DNA from 2 places in the Delftia sp. RIT313 genome. Region 1 is predicted to be linked to the other one. Evidence: predicted binding sites of a transcription regulator. Region 1 holds the regulator's gene; the other holds the start of a gene.
What was found. Region 1 encodes FNR, which switches genes on or off when oxygen is low (the NO sensors DNR and NnrR bind a similar motif). Its sites were predicted from a motif close to TTGATNNNNATCAA; they were not measured.
Positions count from the first base shown of each region.

Region 2: a site for FNR is predicted at 2,473-2,486, ahead of BW39_RS05470 (DASS family sodium-coupled anion symporter). Genes of this name have one in related genera too.

Region 1 covers NZ_JFYT01000002.1:99,128-106,593, forward strand. Annotated here, with positions in the region: gene BW39_RS02300 (bifunctional diguanylate cyclase/phosphodiesterase) at 1-1,725, opposite strand, end outside; gene BW39_RS02305 (HD-GYP domain-containing protein) at 1,722-3,068, opposite strand; gene BW39_RS02310 (sulfite exporter TauE/SafE family protein) at 3,138-3,854, opposite strand; gene hemN (oxygen-independent coproporphyrinogen III oxidase) at 3,860-5,242, opposite strand; gene fnr (fumarate/nitrate reduction transcriptional regulator Fnr) at 5,405-6,124, shown strand; gene BW39_RS02325 (hypothetical protein) at 6,206-6,493, opposite strand; gene BW39_RS02330 (FixH family protein) at 6,673-6,987, opposite strand; gene ccoG (cytochrome c oxidase accessory protein CcoG) at 7,045-7,466, opposite strand, start outside.
Region 2 covers NZ_JFYT01000030.1:96,765-104,230, reverse strand. Annotated here, with positions in the region: gene rpsD (30S ribosomal protein S4) at 1-166, shown strand, start outside; gene BW39_RS05490 (DNA-directed RNA polymerase subunit alpha) at 279-1,277, shown strand; gene rplQ (50S ribosomal protein L17) at 1,464-1,856, shown strand; tRNA gene BW39_RS05480 (tRNA-Met) at 1,878-1,954, shown strand; gene BW39_RS05475 (hypothetical protein) at 2,036-2,353, opposite strand; gene BW39_RS05470 (DASS family sodium-coupled anion symporter) at 2,648-4,153, shown strand; gene BW39_RS05465 (alkylhydroperoxidase domain protein) at 4,166-4,753, opposite strand; gene BW39_RS05460 (CMD domain protein) at 4,750-5,445, opposite strand; gene BW39_RS05455 (putative FMN-dependent luciferase-like monooxygenase) at 5,442-6,572, opposite strand; gene BW39_RS05450 (dipeptide ABC transporter ATP-binding protein) at 6,553-7,466, opposite strand, start outside.

The DNA of each region.
Region 1 (7,466 bases):
GTCGCTGTCTATGTGCACCTGGGGCTGGAAGTAGACCGCCATGCGGCCATGCTCCAGCGCCTGGCGCATGGCGTGCTCCAGCTTCATGCGCGACAGCAGGCCGGCGCTCATCTGCGGCTGGTAGAAGCTGAAATGGCCCCGGCCCCGCTCCTTGACGCGGTACATGGCGGTGTCGGCCTGGCGGATCAGCTCATCCAGCGTGAGGCCATCGGCCGGGTACTGGGCCACGCCGATGCTGCACTGCACGGAGAAACCCAGGCCGTCGAGCAGGAAGGGGCGCTCCATCTCCTGCAGGATGCGCTTGGCCACCGAAGCGGCCAGCTCGGCGTTGCAGCCCTGCAGATAGAGCACGAACTCGTCGCCACCCAGGCGGCACAGGATGTCCACGGGCCGCATGCAGTCGCTCAGGCGCTGCGCAACCAGCTTGAGCACGCGGTCGCCGAACTGGTGGCCCAGCGAGTCGTTGATGATCTTGAAGCGGTCCAGGTCGATGAACAGGATGCTGAACACCGTGCCGCCTGCGCGCGCGGCCTCGATGGCTGCATCCACGCGTTCCGTCAGGTTCAGGCGGTTGGGCAGGCCGGTGAGCGCGTCGCTGTAGGCCAGCTGTTCAATGCGCTGCTGGGCCACGCGCTGCTGCGTGAGGTCGCGCATGAAGCCGATGCTCTGCACCACGTCGCCCTGCGCGTTGCGCAGCGGCACCCAGGACAGGCGCACGGCGCAGCGCGCGCCGCCGGCCTGGCGCAGCCACAGGTCGCCCTCCCAGAAGCCGCCCTGGTGCCACTGGATGCGGGCCAGGTCGCCCAGGGTGTCGGCCTGGCCTTCGGAGGCCTCGAACAGCGACTCCACCGTGCGCCCCTGCACGGGCATGCCGCCCAGCAGGCGTTCGCAGGCCGGGTTGGTGCGGGCCACATCCATGTAGCCGTCGGCAATGAAGATGCCGTCCAGGCTGGACTCGAAGACGCGCGCGGCCAGCTCCAGGCCCGCCTGGGTCTGGGCCTCGGCCGTGATGTCGCGAAAGGAAAAGATCCGCCCCATGGGCAGGCCCCGGCGCAGCTGGGGCACGGCGCGGCGCTCCAGGATGCGTCCGTCGCGCAGGTCCAGCACGTCGGCCGCCTCCATCAGGGGCTGGGCCGACAGCAGCTTCAACTGGCGCGCATAGGATTCGGCATCGCGCACCTGGCTGGCCAGGTGGTCGAGGATGGCCACGTCGTTGCGGCGCACCAGCAGCGCCTCGGGAATGCCCCAGAGCGTGGCAAAGCGGTGGTTGAAGGCGCGGATGCGGCCATCGGGATCGCAGACCAGGATGGCGTCGGCCGCGGACTCCAGCGTGGCGCGCAGCTCGCCCAGCAGGCTCTCGAACTCGGCCTCGTGCAAGGCCTGCTCGCGCCGGTCCAGCATGCTGACCAGCAGCACCTCGCCATCGAGCGCGCGCACGCGCATCTCCACGGGCGCCAGCTGGCCATCGGCGCGGCGCACCTCGGCAATGAACTGGGCTCCGGCCTGCCAGTTGAAGGGATCGCTCCAGAAAGCCTGCTGCTGCGGCGTGGCGGCCAGCACCTGCACGGGCAGGCCCGGGGCCGCATCGGCCTCATAGCCGGTGACGGATTCGCTGGCGGCGTTGGCGCGCAGCACCTTCAGGGTGCGCGCATCGATCAGCCACAGGGCCTCCTGCAGTGCATCGAGCAGGCGGGGCCAGGCGCGGTTGAGCGCTTGCTTGTTCAAGACGCCACCTTCGGTGGATCCAACTCCACCGCCCGTTCAAAGTAATAGCAGACACGCCGGCGCGGCGACAGGTAGTCCAGCGCATCGCGCGGCAGTTGCGCGGGCGCCACTCCCCGGCGTATGCCCAGCTCGGGAAACAGCTCCAGCGCCAGCACGGGCGCCTGCGCGGCCGGCACGCCGGCATCGTGCACCATCACCGAGGGCTTGAGCGGGCGTGATGCATTCACGGACATGACCATGGCATGGCGCCCGTCGGTCAGCTCCACCACCGAGCCCGGGGGGAACACACCCATCATGCGGATGAAGCCATTGAGCACGGGCGCGGCGAACTTGTCGCGCAGCCGGCTGAACAGCATGGACAGGGCCTCGTGCGGCGTATGCGGCGTCTGTGCATCGCCGGGATTGCACAGGCGATCGTAGCTGTTGACCAGGGCCAGGATCTGGCCCGTGAGCTCCATGTCTTCGGCCACCAGGCTCAGCGGGAACCCCGTGCCGTCGGCCCATTCATGGTGCTGGGCGATGGCCGTGGTGACCTGGGCCGACAGGCCCATGCGCATGGCAATGGCCACGGATTCGCCCACATGGCGCTCGTAGCGCTCGCGCAGGGCGTCGGGCACGGAAGGCTCCAGGGCCAGGCCGTGCATGCCTTCGACACCGGCCACGGGCTTGCCCGCGTCATGCAGCAGCGCCGCCAGGCCCAGGTCGCGCAGCAGCGATTCCCGCAGGCCCAGGGCCCGGCCCAGCAGCAGGCTGAGCACGGTCACGTTGACGGCATGCACGCTCTGGCTGCTGCCCACGCCATCGGACAGCAGGTGAATGGCCACGTCCTGCGGGCCCGCCAGTTCGGCCAGGCAGCCATCGACCAGGGCCTCGGTGGGCATGCGCGCCTGCTCGGGCGCGCTGGCAATGGTGGTCTCTATGGCCACATAGCCACGCTCCACCTTCTGAAAGCGCGCATTGCAGTCCTCCAGCCGGCCGCGCCAGTCGGGCACGGACAGCAGCAACGGTGCTGGAGCAGGTTCGGTGGGTGCAGGCTCGGGGGCCACCACGACGGGCGGCAGCTCCTGCGGCGGCGGGGTGCGCACCTCGGCGGGCCAGGTGTCGCTTTTGTGCGGGACACAGCGCACCACCTCCAGGCCCAGGGATTTCAGGGTCTGGATCTGTGCGCTGGAGGTGATCTTGAAGCTGCTGACCGGAAAGGGATGGTTCAGCCACCCAACATCGAGCTGGACAAACATGCCCGGACGGAGGTCTCGGATATCGATGAGGACGGAATGGTTCACGCGCGGCAACGGCCCCGAGGCTGAAGGAATCGGCAATATGTAAGCCGATGATTCGGGCATTATCTCCAGTTCTGAGGGCCTCGCAGCCAATCCGCGACCCCAGGTGCCAAGTCTGGCCTCAGCTGTTGCTCAACGGCACCAGAGGCTGGGCTTGTAGATCAGGTCCATCCACAGCGCCCAGACGGCCACGCCCACCAGCATCAGGCCGGCCAGGCGCGTGCCCCATTCGGCGCGCAGGCCGTTCAGGCGCTGCCGGCCCAGCCGCCACAGCCAGGGGCCGGCCACCAGCCACAGCCCGCTGCCCACGCCAAAGGCCGCCATGGCCAGCGCGCCCTGCAACGGGCCGCCGCTGAGCGCGGCGACCAGCACGGCCGAATACAGCAGTCCGCAAGGCATGAGCGCCCAGGCATAGCCTGCCGCCAGCGTACCGCCCGGCGCCGACACCCAGGGCTGCACGCGCCGCCAGGCGGCGCGACCGGCAGACTCCAGCCAGGCGGGCTGGCGGGCCTGCACCATCATGGCCAGGCCCCAGGCCATCACGGCGACATGGGTCAGCGTCCAGAACGGCTGCAGCGCCGTGGTCTGGCTGGTGAGCCAGGACAGGCTCTCCATGGCCAGGGCCGAGGCAGCGCCCAGGCTGGCATAGCCGGCCAGACGGCCGCCGTGGAACAGCGCCGTGCGCAGCCACAGCCGGCTTTGCAATCCATGCACGGCCACCACCTGCGAGCCGCCGCCCTGCCCCGCCCCGCCCGTGACCACGCCGCAGGGCGCAGCGCACATGGCAAGGCAATGGGGCCCGCCGACGAGCCCCATGATCAAAGCGGTCCAGAGCAGCGACAACAGCATGGGGCCTAGATGATCCTCGAAAACCGCGCCCGGTTCTTGTCCGCCTGCAGATATCGGTCAAACAGCATGGCCACGCCGCGCACGAAGTACCAGCCCATGGGCGTGACCTGGAAGCCCTCGTCGCTGATCTGCACCAGGCCCTTGGCCTGCAGGTCCTCCAGGGCCGCCATCTCGGGCGCGAAGTACTCGCGAAAGCCTAGCAGCCAGGCCTGCTCCATGGGCTCGAACAGCACGGCGCCCTGGCACATGATGGCCATGATGACGGCGCGGCGCACCAGGTCGTCGCGCGACAGCGCCAGGCCCCGCACCACGGGCAGGTGGCTGGCGTCGATGGCGTCGTAGTACTCCTCCAGCGTCTTGGCGTTCTGGCTGTAGCTGGCGCCCACCTTGCCGATGGCCGACACGCCCAGCGCGATCAGGTCGCAGTCGGGCTGGGTGCTGTAGCCCTGGAAGTTGCGGTGCAGCCGGCCCTGGCGCTTGGCCACGGCCAGCGAGTCCTCCGGCAGGGCGAAGTGGTCCATGCCCACATAGACATAGCCACCGTCCATGAACGCGGCGATGGAACGCGACAGCATGGCCAGCTTGTCGGCCCCCTGGGGCAGATCCTCGGCCGCAATGCGCCGCTGCGGCTTGAAGCGCTCGGGCAGGTGGGCATAGGCATAGAGCGCGATGCGGTCGGGCCGCAGCGCGTTGACCTGGGCCAGCGTGCGCTCGAAGGATTCGGGCGTCTGCTTGGGCAGGCCGTAGATCAGGTCCACGTTGATGGAGGCAAAGCCCAGCTGCCGCGCGGCCGCCACCAGCTCGAACACCTGCTCGGCCGGCTGCACGCGGTGCACCGCGATCTGCACCTGCTCGTCGAAGTCCTGCACGCCGAAGCTCAGGCGGTTGAAGCCCAGCTCCTTGAGCACGACCAGGCGCTCGACGCTGACGGTGCGCGGATCGACCTCGATGGAGTACTCGCCACCCGGCTCCAGCTTGAAATGCTCGCGCAACAGGCCCATCAGCGTGCGCAGCTCGTCGTCGGAGAAGAAGGTGGGCGTGCCGCCGCCCAGGTGCAGCTGGCTGACGGTCTGGCCCTTGCCGCAATGGGCCGTGTGCAAGGCCATCTCGCGCGCCAGATAGTCCAGGTAGACGGCGGCGCGATCGTGGTGGCGCGTCACGATCTTGTTGCAGGCGCAGTAGTAGCAGAGCGACTCGCAAAAAGGCACGTGCACATACAGCGACAAAGGCGTGGCACGCGCTGCGGTACTCGATTTGCGTTGTTGCAGCGCCAGGATATAGTCCTCTGCACCAAAGGCCTCGACAAAGCGGTCGGCGGTAGGGAACGAGGTGTATCGGGGCCCCGGTACGTCAAAGCGACGCAGCAGCTCTGGGGTGACAGCGGTCATGGGTTTTTTCCTCTAATACCTCGACTGTGCCGCAGCACATCGGTCATGTCCTTGACTCATATCAAGAGTTGTTTGAGGGACTGCTGCGACAATTTGATCCAACTCATCGCAATCCACGAGGTCACCGCCGGCACGCTGTGTGCCGCTGATGTTTATCACTCCATGAACCTTCAGACCATCAAAGCCTCCTGCTCCAACTGCAACCTGCGCGAACTGTGCATGCCCATGGGCCTGGATGCCGAGCAGATGCAGCGCATCGACGACATCGTGGCCACGCGCCGCAAGGTCAAGCGCGGAGGCCTGCTGTTTCGCAACGGCGAGACATTCACCTCGCTGTACGCCATCCGCACCGGCTTCTTCAAGACCTGCGTGGCCACCGAGGATGGACGCGACCAGGTCACGGGCTTTCAGATGGCCGGCGAGATCATCGGCCTGGACGGCATCGTCAACGACCACCACACCTGCGATGCCGTCGCGCTGGAAGACGCCGAAGTCTGCGTCATGCCCTTCGACAAGCTGGAAGACCTGTCGCGCGAGGTCACGGCCCTGCAAAACCATGTGCACAAGGTCATGAGCCGCGAGATCGTGCGCGAACACGGCGTGATGCTGCTGCTGGGCAGCATGCGCGCCGAAGAGCGCCTGGCCGCCTTCGTGCTCAACCTGGTGCAGCGCCTGCATGCGCGGGGCTTTTCCAAGTCCGAACTGGTGCTGCGCATGACGCGCGAGGAAATCGGCAGCTACCTGGGCCTGAAGCTGGAGACGGTGAGCCGCACCTTCTCCAAGTTCGCGGACGACAACATCATCGAGGTGCGCCAGCGCCATCTGCGCATCCTGGACACGGAGGCGCTCAAGCGCATCGTCAACAGCCAGCAGTGCCAGTGAGGCTGCAAGGGCGGCAAGCATTCATCCGCCAATGAACAAGGCCCGCGACAGCGGGCCTTGTTCATTGCGGCGGGCTCTCGCTCAGTCCCGCCCCAGCCCCTGCATGGCCAGGTCCGGGTCGGGCTCGGAGACCACGCCGTCATTGAGATCGCGGGCCGAGCGGCCCAGCATGGTGGTCATCAGGCTGGAGAGCATGGTCACGCCCCAGAAGGCGAAGAAGGCCAGCGTGTAGATGCCCTGGCGCGACCAGCCCAGGTCGCCGAGCCAATGCAGCTCCAGGGGGTCCACAAAGGCAAAAACCAGCATCTCCATCACGGCGGCTGCCAGAAAGGCAGGCCAGGCAATCCACATCCAGCGTTGGGCCAACATCAGCGATCTCCTTGTGCTGTCGAGGGGTCGCCTTCATTGTGCGCCGCGCCAACGCATGGCGCCAAGCCCCGCAGCGCCCTGCACGCCTGTAGGAAACCCTCACCCGTCGCGCATGCCGGAGATGCGATCCGCCATGCAAAAAGGCCGCGACTGCGGCCTCTTGCAGGGGTGCACGGCGATCAGCGGTCCGTGGGGTGATCGTGCGCGGGCGTGGCCGCATGGTTGCGGCCGGTGACGGCGGGCGCCATGCTCTTGGGCACTTCGCGCACGCCATCGGCACGCTCGTTGATCGTGATGCCGTTGCGGTAGTAGTCGGGGTCGATCACGGGATCGGCGCCATTGATGGCGATGATGGCCGTGATCACGGCAGCGACCACCACGGCCGCCGGGCCGGCCACCACCAGCCAGACATGGCCGAACTTCCACCAGGGCTTGCCGGCGTCGGGGTGCGAGGGAGCCTGCGCGGGCGCGGACACTGCGGGACTGGAAGACATGGGAAACCTCTTTCTTTCAGGCGGCAGGCGCGGACCTTGCCGCGCCTGCCAGGAACATCACCGGGGCACCAGGAAGACGGCCTTTTCGGACGCGCGTCCCGCGCCCGAATGCACGGCATCGATATCGAAGAATACGGTGTGCGAGCCCGGCTCGGCCGAACCGTAGGGAATCTGCAGGCGCGCCGCAATGCCGCGCGTCTCGGCCGGGCCGACCTCGACTTCCTGCTCGGACGCCAGCTCCAGCCCATCGAGGCCGTGGGCGCTGATGCGGTAGCGCTGGGCCTGCTCGGTGGCATTCATGATCTGCAGGCGGTAGACATTCTCCAGCTTGCCGCCCGCCACGATGCGCGACAGCGAGGCGCGGTCGCGGATCACGTCCACCTTGACCGACTGGCGCAGCGCCAGGCTCACGATCATGGCCACGCTCAAGCCGATCAGCACGGCCGAGTAGATCAGCACGCGCGGACGGAAGATGCGGC
Region 2 (7,466 bases), on a different contig from region 1:
GGCCCGCATCGTCGAAGCCCTGCAACTGGCTGGTCAAGTCGGTTTCCCCGCATGGGTGGAAGTGTCTGCCGACAAGGCTGAAGGCACGTTCAAGAAGTCGCCTGACCGCGACGAGTTCGGTGCAGACATCAACGAATCCCTGATCGTTGAGTTGTACTCGCGTTAATTCCGCGCAGCGACATTTCTGTAAAACCGTCCCCCAGCCGCGAGGCATCGCGCTGGGGTGCTTCACCAGCCTTACCGGTGTAACGAGCCGGGGGTATTGAGAGGAAGTCTGCATGCAAACCAATTTGCTGAAGCCCAAGACGATCAATGTCGAGCAGCTTGGCCACAATCGCGCCAAAGTTGTTCTGGAGCCGTTTGAGCGTGGCTACGGCCATACGCTGGGCAACGCCCTGCGCCGTGTCCTGCTCTCGTCCATGGTGGGTTACGCAGCGACGGAAGTGACGATTGCTGGTGTGTTGCACGAGTACTCGTCCATCGACGGTGTCCAGGAAGATGTGGTCAACATCCTGCTGAACCTCAAGGGTGTGGTGTTCAAGCTGCACAACCGCGATGAGGTCACGCTCTCGCTGCGCAAGGATGGCGAAGGCGTCGTGACGGCGCGCGACATCCAGACGCCCCACGACGTGGAAATCATCAACCCTGATCATGTCATCGCCAACCTGTCGCAAGGCGGCAAGCTGGACATGCAGATCAAGGTGGAGAAGGGCCGCGGCTATGTGCCCGGCAACGTGCGCCGCTATGGCGACGAGTCCACGAAGTCGATCGGCCGCATTGTGCTGGACGCTTCGTTCTCGCCCGTCAAGCGCGTGAGCTACGCCGTCGAATCGGCCCGCGTTGAACAACGCACCGACCTCGACAAGCTGGTGGTGGAGATCGAAACCAATGGTGCGATCACTGCCGAGGACGCCGTGCGCGCATCCGCCAAGATCCTGGTGGAACAGCTCGCCGTGTTCGCTCAGCTGGACGGCGGCGATATCGCCAGCGTCTTCGATGCTCCGGCCGGTGGCCGTGGTGCCGCAACCGCCTTTGATCCCATCTTGCTGCGTCCCGTGGACGAGCTGGAACTCACCGTGCGTTCGGCCAACTGCCTCAAGGCAGAGAACATCTACTACATCGGCGACCTGATCCAGCGTACCGAAAACGAGCTGCTCAAGACCCCCAACCTGGGTCGCAAGTCGCTCAACGAGATCAAGGAAGTCCTGGCTTCCCGCGGTCTGACGCTGGGCATGAAGCTCGAGAACTGGCCGCCTGCTGGCCTGGAAAAGCGCTAAGCACTATAATTGCAGGCTCTCCTTTTTGGAGAGCCTCAGTGCCTCGGGCAGTACCTGATACGGCTGCACGAATTAATCAACAACTTGCGCAAATTCGGTTGAGGCAAGCTGCAGATCCGGTAACGGGTCCAGGCTTGCATCCTTGTTTGCGCAAGCCCTAATTACATATTTTAGGAATAAAGCACCATGCGTCACGGTCACGGCCTCCGCAAACTCAATCGCACCTCTTCGCACCGCCTGGCGATGCTGAAGAACATGATGAATTCGCTCATCGAGCACGAAGCCATCAAGACCACCGTTCCCAAGGCCAAGGAACTGCGCCGCGTGATCGAGCCCATGATCACCCTGGCCAAGGTCGATACCGTTGCCAACCGCCGCCTGGCATTCGACCGCCTGCGCGACCGCGACAGCGTGACCAAGCTCTTCAACGAGCTGGGCCCCCGCTTCGCCAAGCGTCCTGGTGGCTACACCCGTATCCTGAAGATGGGCTTCCGCGTGGGCGACAACGCCCCCATGGCCTTCGTGGAACTGGTCGAGCGCGCTGAAGAAGGCGCCGCCGAAGCCAAGGCAGCTGAATAATCTGCTATAATTTTGGAATACCGCGCGATGGAGCAGTCTGGTAGCTCGTTGGGCTCATAACCCAAAGGTCGGAGGTTCAAATCCTTCTCGCGCAACCAAATTGAAAAGGGCTACGACACTGTCGTAGCCCTTTTTTCATGCCCTCGCGCCAGGGCAAAGGCCAGGCGGACAGCCCGGCATCAGCCGCCCAGCTGGTTGCCGATGCGCTGGCCCAGCCGCAGGCGCACGCGGTGGGCGATTTCCTGGGCGACCTCGGGGCTGAGCACTTCGCTGATGTGCAGCAGCTCGGTGTAGTGCATGTACAGAAGGCCGCGCAGGGTCTTGAATGCGGCCTCGTGCTCGGCGCCGCAGACGCTGGCGTCATTGGCCAGCACGCGCTCCACCACACCGGCCTGCAGCAGCGGGATCTTGCAGATGACGGCGTGGCGGGCGATCTCCAGGTCGATTTCCTGGAGCCGGCATTCCCATTCCTCGGGCAAGAATCGGTTGGCTGGCATGTCGGCTTTTCTCCTTTTTTCACTGCATGGGTACACCGGGGCGAAAGGCACCCGGTCTGGGGATGCTGTCATGTGAGCGGGGCTCGGTGGCCTGGGTCGCCAGGTTTACTGGCCCGGCCTTGATGCCTGTCAAACTTCGGTGGCGCAGGCGCCCGCTGGAAGCCGGGCTCATGCTGCACTGCATCATGATGTCAGTCATGCGGCGCGGCCGCCAGTGCCCGTGCAGGCTGGTGGGCTTTTGCTCCCGGCAGGCCATGCTCTCTCGGCGCCGCTCCGGCAACGCAAAGGATCCACATGCTCGAGAAGATCGCCTCGCTGTTCCGCTATTTCAAGGCGGCCGTGCCGTTCCGGCTGGTGCCGGCACTGATTGCCACCGCCGTGCTGTTCGGCCTGCTGCTGATGCCCGTGCCCGAGGGGCTGACGCCCAAGGGCTGGCAGCTGGTCGCCATTTTCCTGACCACCATCGTGGCCATCATCCTCAAGGTCATGCCCATTGGCGTGATGGCCTTGATGGCCATCGTCATCGTCTCGCTGTCCCAGGTCACCTCCGGCTCGTCCAAGGGTGCCATCACCGATGCGCTGAGCAGCTTTTCCAGCCCGCTGATCTGGCTGATCGTGGTAGCCATCCTGATCTCGCGCGGCCTCAAGAAGACGGGGCTGGGCAGCCGCATCGGCCTGATGTTCATCGCCCTGCTGGGCAAGCGCACCATCGGCATCGGCTACGGCCTGGCGATCTGCGAGCTGGTGCTGGCTCCGTTCACCCCCAGCAACACGGCGCGCGGCGGCGGCATCGTTCACCCGATCATGAAGTCCATCGCCAATGCCTTCGAGTCGGACCCGGCCAAGGGCACGCAAGGCAAGGTGGGCACCTACCTGGCCCTGGTCAACTACCACGCCAATCCCATCACCTCGGCCATGTTCCTGACCGCCACCGCGCCCAACCCGCTGGTGGTGGATTTCGTGGCCAAGGCCACGGGCCAGGCCCTGCACCTGAGCTGGACCACCTGGGCGCTGTACATGCTGCTGCCGGGCCTGCTGTGCCTGCTGCTGATGCCGCTGGTGATCTACCTGCTGTCGCCGCCCGAGCTCAAGGCCACGCCCAATGCCGTGGAGTACGCCCGCAGCGAGATGGCGCGCATGGGGCCGCTGTCGGGCAAGGAGCGCGTGATGCTGGGCACCTTCGGCCTGATGCTGCTGCTGTGGGCCAACGTACCGCAGATGCTGTTCGGCCCGGCCTTCGTGCTGGACCCCACGGTGGTCGCCTTCCTGGGCCTGTTCGTGCTGATCATCACGGGCACCATCGACTGGGATGACGTGCTGTCCGAGAAAAGCGCCTGGGATACCCTGGTATGGTTCGGCGCCCTGGTCATGCTGGCCGAGCAGCTCAACAAGCTCGGCGTGGTGTCCTGGTTTGCCGTGGGCATGAAGAACGCCATCGTCGCCAGCGGCCTGGACTGGCTGCCGGTGGCGGCCATCCTGGTGGGCGTGTTCGTGTTCTCGCACTACCTGTTCGCCAGCACCACGGCCCACATCAGCGCGATGATGCTGGCCTTCCTGACCGTGGGTGCGCAGCTGATTCCGGCCGACTATGTCGTGCCCTTCATGCTGATGATGACGGCCGGCTCGGCCATCATGATGACGCTGACCCACTACGCCACCGGCACTTCGCCCATCATCTTCGGCAGCGGCTATGTCACGCTGGGCAACTGGTGGCGCGTGGGGGCGGCCATGTGCGTGATCGAGCTGCTGATCTTTGCCGTGGTCGGCAGTGTCTGGTGGAAGCTGCTGGGGCTGTGGTGAGGGCGGGCGCCCTCAAGCCGTGGTCCGTGGCTCGCCCAGCGACAGCATGAGCCGGTTGGCCCAGTTGAAGAAGGCCGTGCCGTGCAGCACATCGGAGATGGCGGCATTGTCCAGGCCTGCGGTGCGCAGCGCATCGATGTGGGCGGGCTCCAGCGCAGGCGGCGTCTGGGTCAGCGCCACGGCCGCCGTGACGATGGCATTCCAGCGCGGCCCCAGGTCCGTGCCCGGGCCTTCGTCGAGCAGGCGCTGCACGTCGCCGCCCCGGCGCGAGAAGTGCGTGGCGAAGCGCGCATGGACCGAGGCGCAGTAGATGCAGCCATTGGCGCGCGAGGTGGCCGCAGCGGCCAGCTCGCGCTCGGCGCGCGGCAGGCCGGCGTCGGGGTTGTAGAAGATGTCCTTGTCGGTGCGCGTGCGTGCGCCCAGCGTGTCGGGGTCGCGCGCCAGCAGGCGGAAGTAGGGCGACTGCGCGCGTGAGGCATCGACCAGGCCTGCATGGTGGCGTTCGGTCAGCTCGCTTTCTTCCAGCGGCTCAATCCATGGCAGCCAGTCGAGTTGTTCCTGGGTGAAGACCTGGGGAGCGGCGGAGTTCGTTGAGGTCATGGCTGGGCTTGCAGGGTGGTGGGTTGATGGGCTGCCTGGGGCGCGGGGCGTGCAGCCAGCACGCGCAGCCCCGCCACCACGCGGATCTGGAAGGACAGGAAGGACGCCAGCTGGGACAGGATGACGATGTCCGTCTCGCTCCAGCCCGCCTGCTGCAGCGCCTGCAGTGCCCCGGCGCTGGCGTCGCGCGGGTGGTAGGCCAGGAGGTGGGCATGGGCCAGCGCCGCGGCCAGGCGCGGGCCCAGCAGTGCGGCGTGGGCCGGGTCCACGGCATAGGCGGGGCCGGGCTGGTCCTCGCGGCTCAGCGGGCCTGCCGGGTAGCTGCCGTAGGGGCCGTGCGGGCCGCCGCCGGCCTGCAGGCTCTGGGCGCGGCCACGCACCACTTCGGACGCCACCACGGCGGCCAGTTCCGCATCCTCGGCGGCCAGCGCGCGTGTATAGAAGACGGCGCTGCGCGGCTCGCCATGCAGCCCGGCCGTGAAGGCGGCCAGGGCCAGCCGCTCGCGCAGCGAGACCGTGCCGGGCACGGGCTCGGCGGGCGTGAACAGGGCGGCAAAGCTTTGCTGGGCCTGCGTGCGTGCCTCGGTGCGGTGGCGGCGCACGCGGTCCAGGGCGCTGCCGGGGGTGATGTCGGCGAGGTGGTCGATCACGTCGCCGGGAAAGCGGGGCGTTGCGGTGGTGTTCATGGTCATGCGGCTTGCAGCAGTCCGGCCCGGACTGCGGGGAGGGAAGAGGGCGCTGGGGTGGACGTGGATGTGGACTCATCGGCACGGCGCCAGCCCAGGGCCGGTGCCACATGGGCGGCCGTCAGTTCGATGGAGCGCAGGATGGCGTCGTGCGGCGGGTCGATGGAATGCACCTGGAAGACGATGTCGCTCACGCGCGCCAGCGCCGTGTCGGCGCGCAGCGAGGCGATGACCTCGTCGGGCGTGCCCACATGCACGTCGTAGGCGGCGATGAGATCGGCCAGCGGCGCCTGCGGATCGACGCGGGCCGCCCATTGCGAGGGCTGGGCGGCATGGCGCAGGGCCACGCGGCGCAGGCCGGCCTCGGCCCAGCGCAGCGCCTCGTCTCGGCGGTCGGCCACGAACAGCGTGCGCGAGCCCAGGATGCGCGGCGCCCGCCCTGCGGGCAGGCGGGCGAGGTAGGCGTCGATGATGGGGTTCTGGATCTCGGACAGCGTGGCCTGCGGCGCGCCTTCGGGCCGTGGCTGGGTGCGCGACAGCATCAGGCCGTCGCCATTGGCCCCGGCCCGCGCGCCGCCCTCGGCCGAGAACGTGGCCTGCCAGACGCGCTCCAGCAGCTGCGGCGCGGCCGGGTACAGGCGCACGCCACCGGCCAGCGCGCGCCCGGCCCAGGCGTCCTGCAGCACGCCGAAGTTGCGTGCGAAGACGGCGCCGCGCTCGGCGCCCTGCACGCCAAAGGCCTCGAAGGATTCGGCCGTGCCGCCCGTGCCCAGGCCCACCTCCAGGCGGCCGCCGGTCAGCAGGTCCAGCACGGCCGCGTCCTCGGCCACGCGCAGCGCGTTTTCCAGCGGCAGCGTGATCACGCCCGTGCCGATGCGGATGCGCCGCGTGCGCGCCGCCACATGGGCCAGAAAGACGAAGGGCGAGGGCAGGCCGCCCTCGCTTTCATGGAAATGGTGCTGGGCTACCCAGGCCGAGTCGAAGCCGTGGGCCTCGGCATGGGCGATCTGCTCGGCCACCAGGCGGTAGCGCTCGCCGGCCGGCGCATCGTCGAGCAGGCGGCTGAAGAAGCCCAGGCGCGGGCCGTTGCGGGAGCCGTGGCCACGGTTGGTATCAGGCGGGGTGAGGGACAAAATCAATGCTCCTTTTGCCGGGAATGGCGTCCATGAGTTCGCGCGTGTAGTCGCTGGTGGGGCGCTGGAACACTTCCTCCACGCTGCCCGCGTCCACCACCCGGCCCGCGCGCAGCACCGACACCGTGTCGGCGATCTGGCGCACCACGGCAAGGTCGTGCGAGATGAAGAGATAGGTCAGCCCCAGGTGCTGCTGCAGCTGGGCGAGCAGGGCGAGGATCTGCGCCTGCACCGTCACGTCCAGGGCCGATACGGCCTCGTCCAGCACCAGCACCTGCGGCTGCAGCACCAGGGCGCGCGCAATCGCCACGCGCTGGCGCTGGCCGCCCGACAGCGCATGCGGGCGCCGCTGCAGCACGGCGGCCGGCAGGCCCACGCGCTCCAGCATGTCGTGCACGCGCCGGCGGCGCTCATCGGCCGGCAGCGGGTCGAAGTTCAGCAGGGGCTCCTCGATGATGTCGAACACGCTCTGGCGCGGGTCCAGCGAGCTGAACGGGTTCTGGTAGACCAGCTGCACGCGGCGGCGCAGCTGGCGCAGGGCCTCGCCGCGCAGGCCCGTGACCTCGGTGCCTTCGATGCGGATGCGGCCCGCCGTGGGCCGGCCCAGGCCCACGATGGCGCGGATGGTGGTGGTCTTGCCCGAGCCCGACTCGCCCACGATGGCATGCGTGCTGCCCCGGCGCACGCGCAGCGACACGCCGTCCACGGCGCGGAAGATGCCGCGCCCGTGGGCCGAGGCATGGCCGGGCGCCGCGAACTCGTGCACCAGGTCCTCGACCTCGATGGCCCAGTCATCGGCCGTGGCGGGCCTGGGCGTGCGGCGCGGCGCGGGCGCCAGCGAAGGCGCATCGGCCAGCAGCCGCCGCGTATAGGCGCTTTGCGGATTGCGCAGCA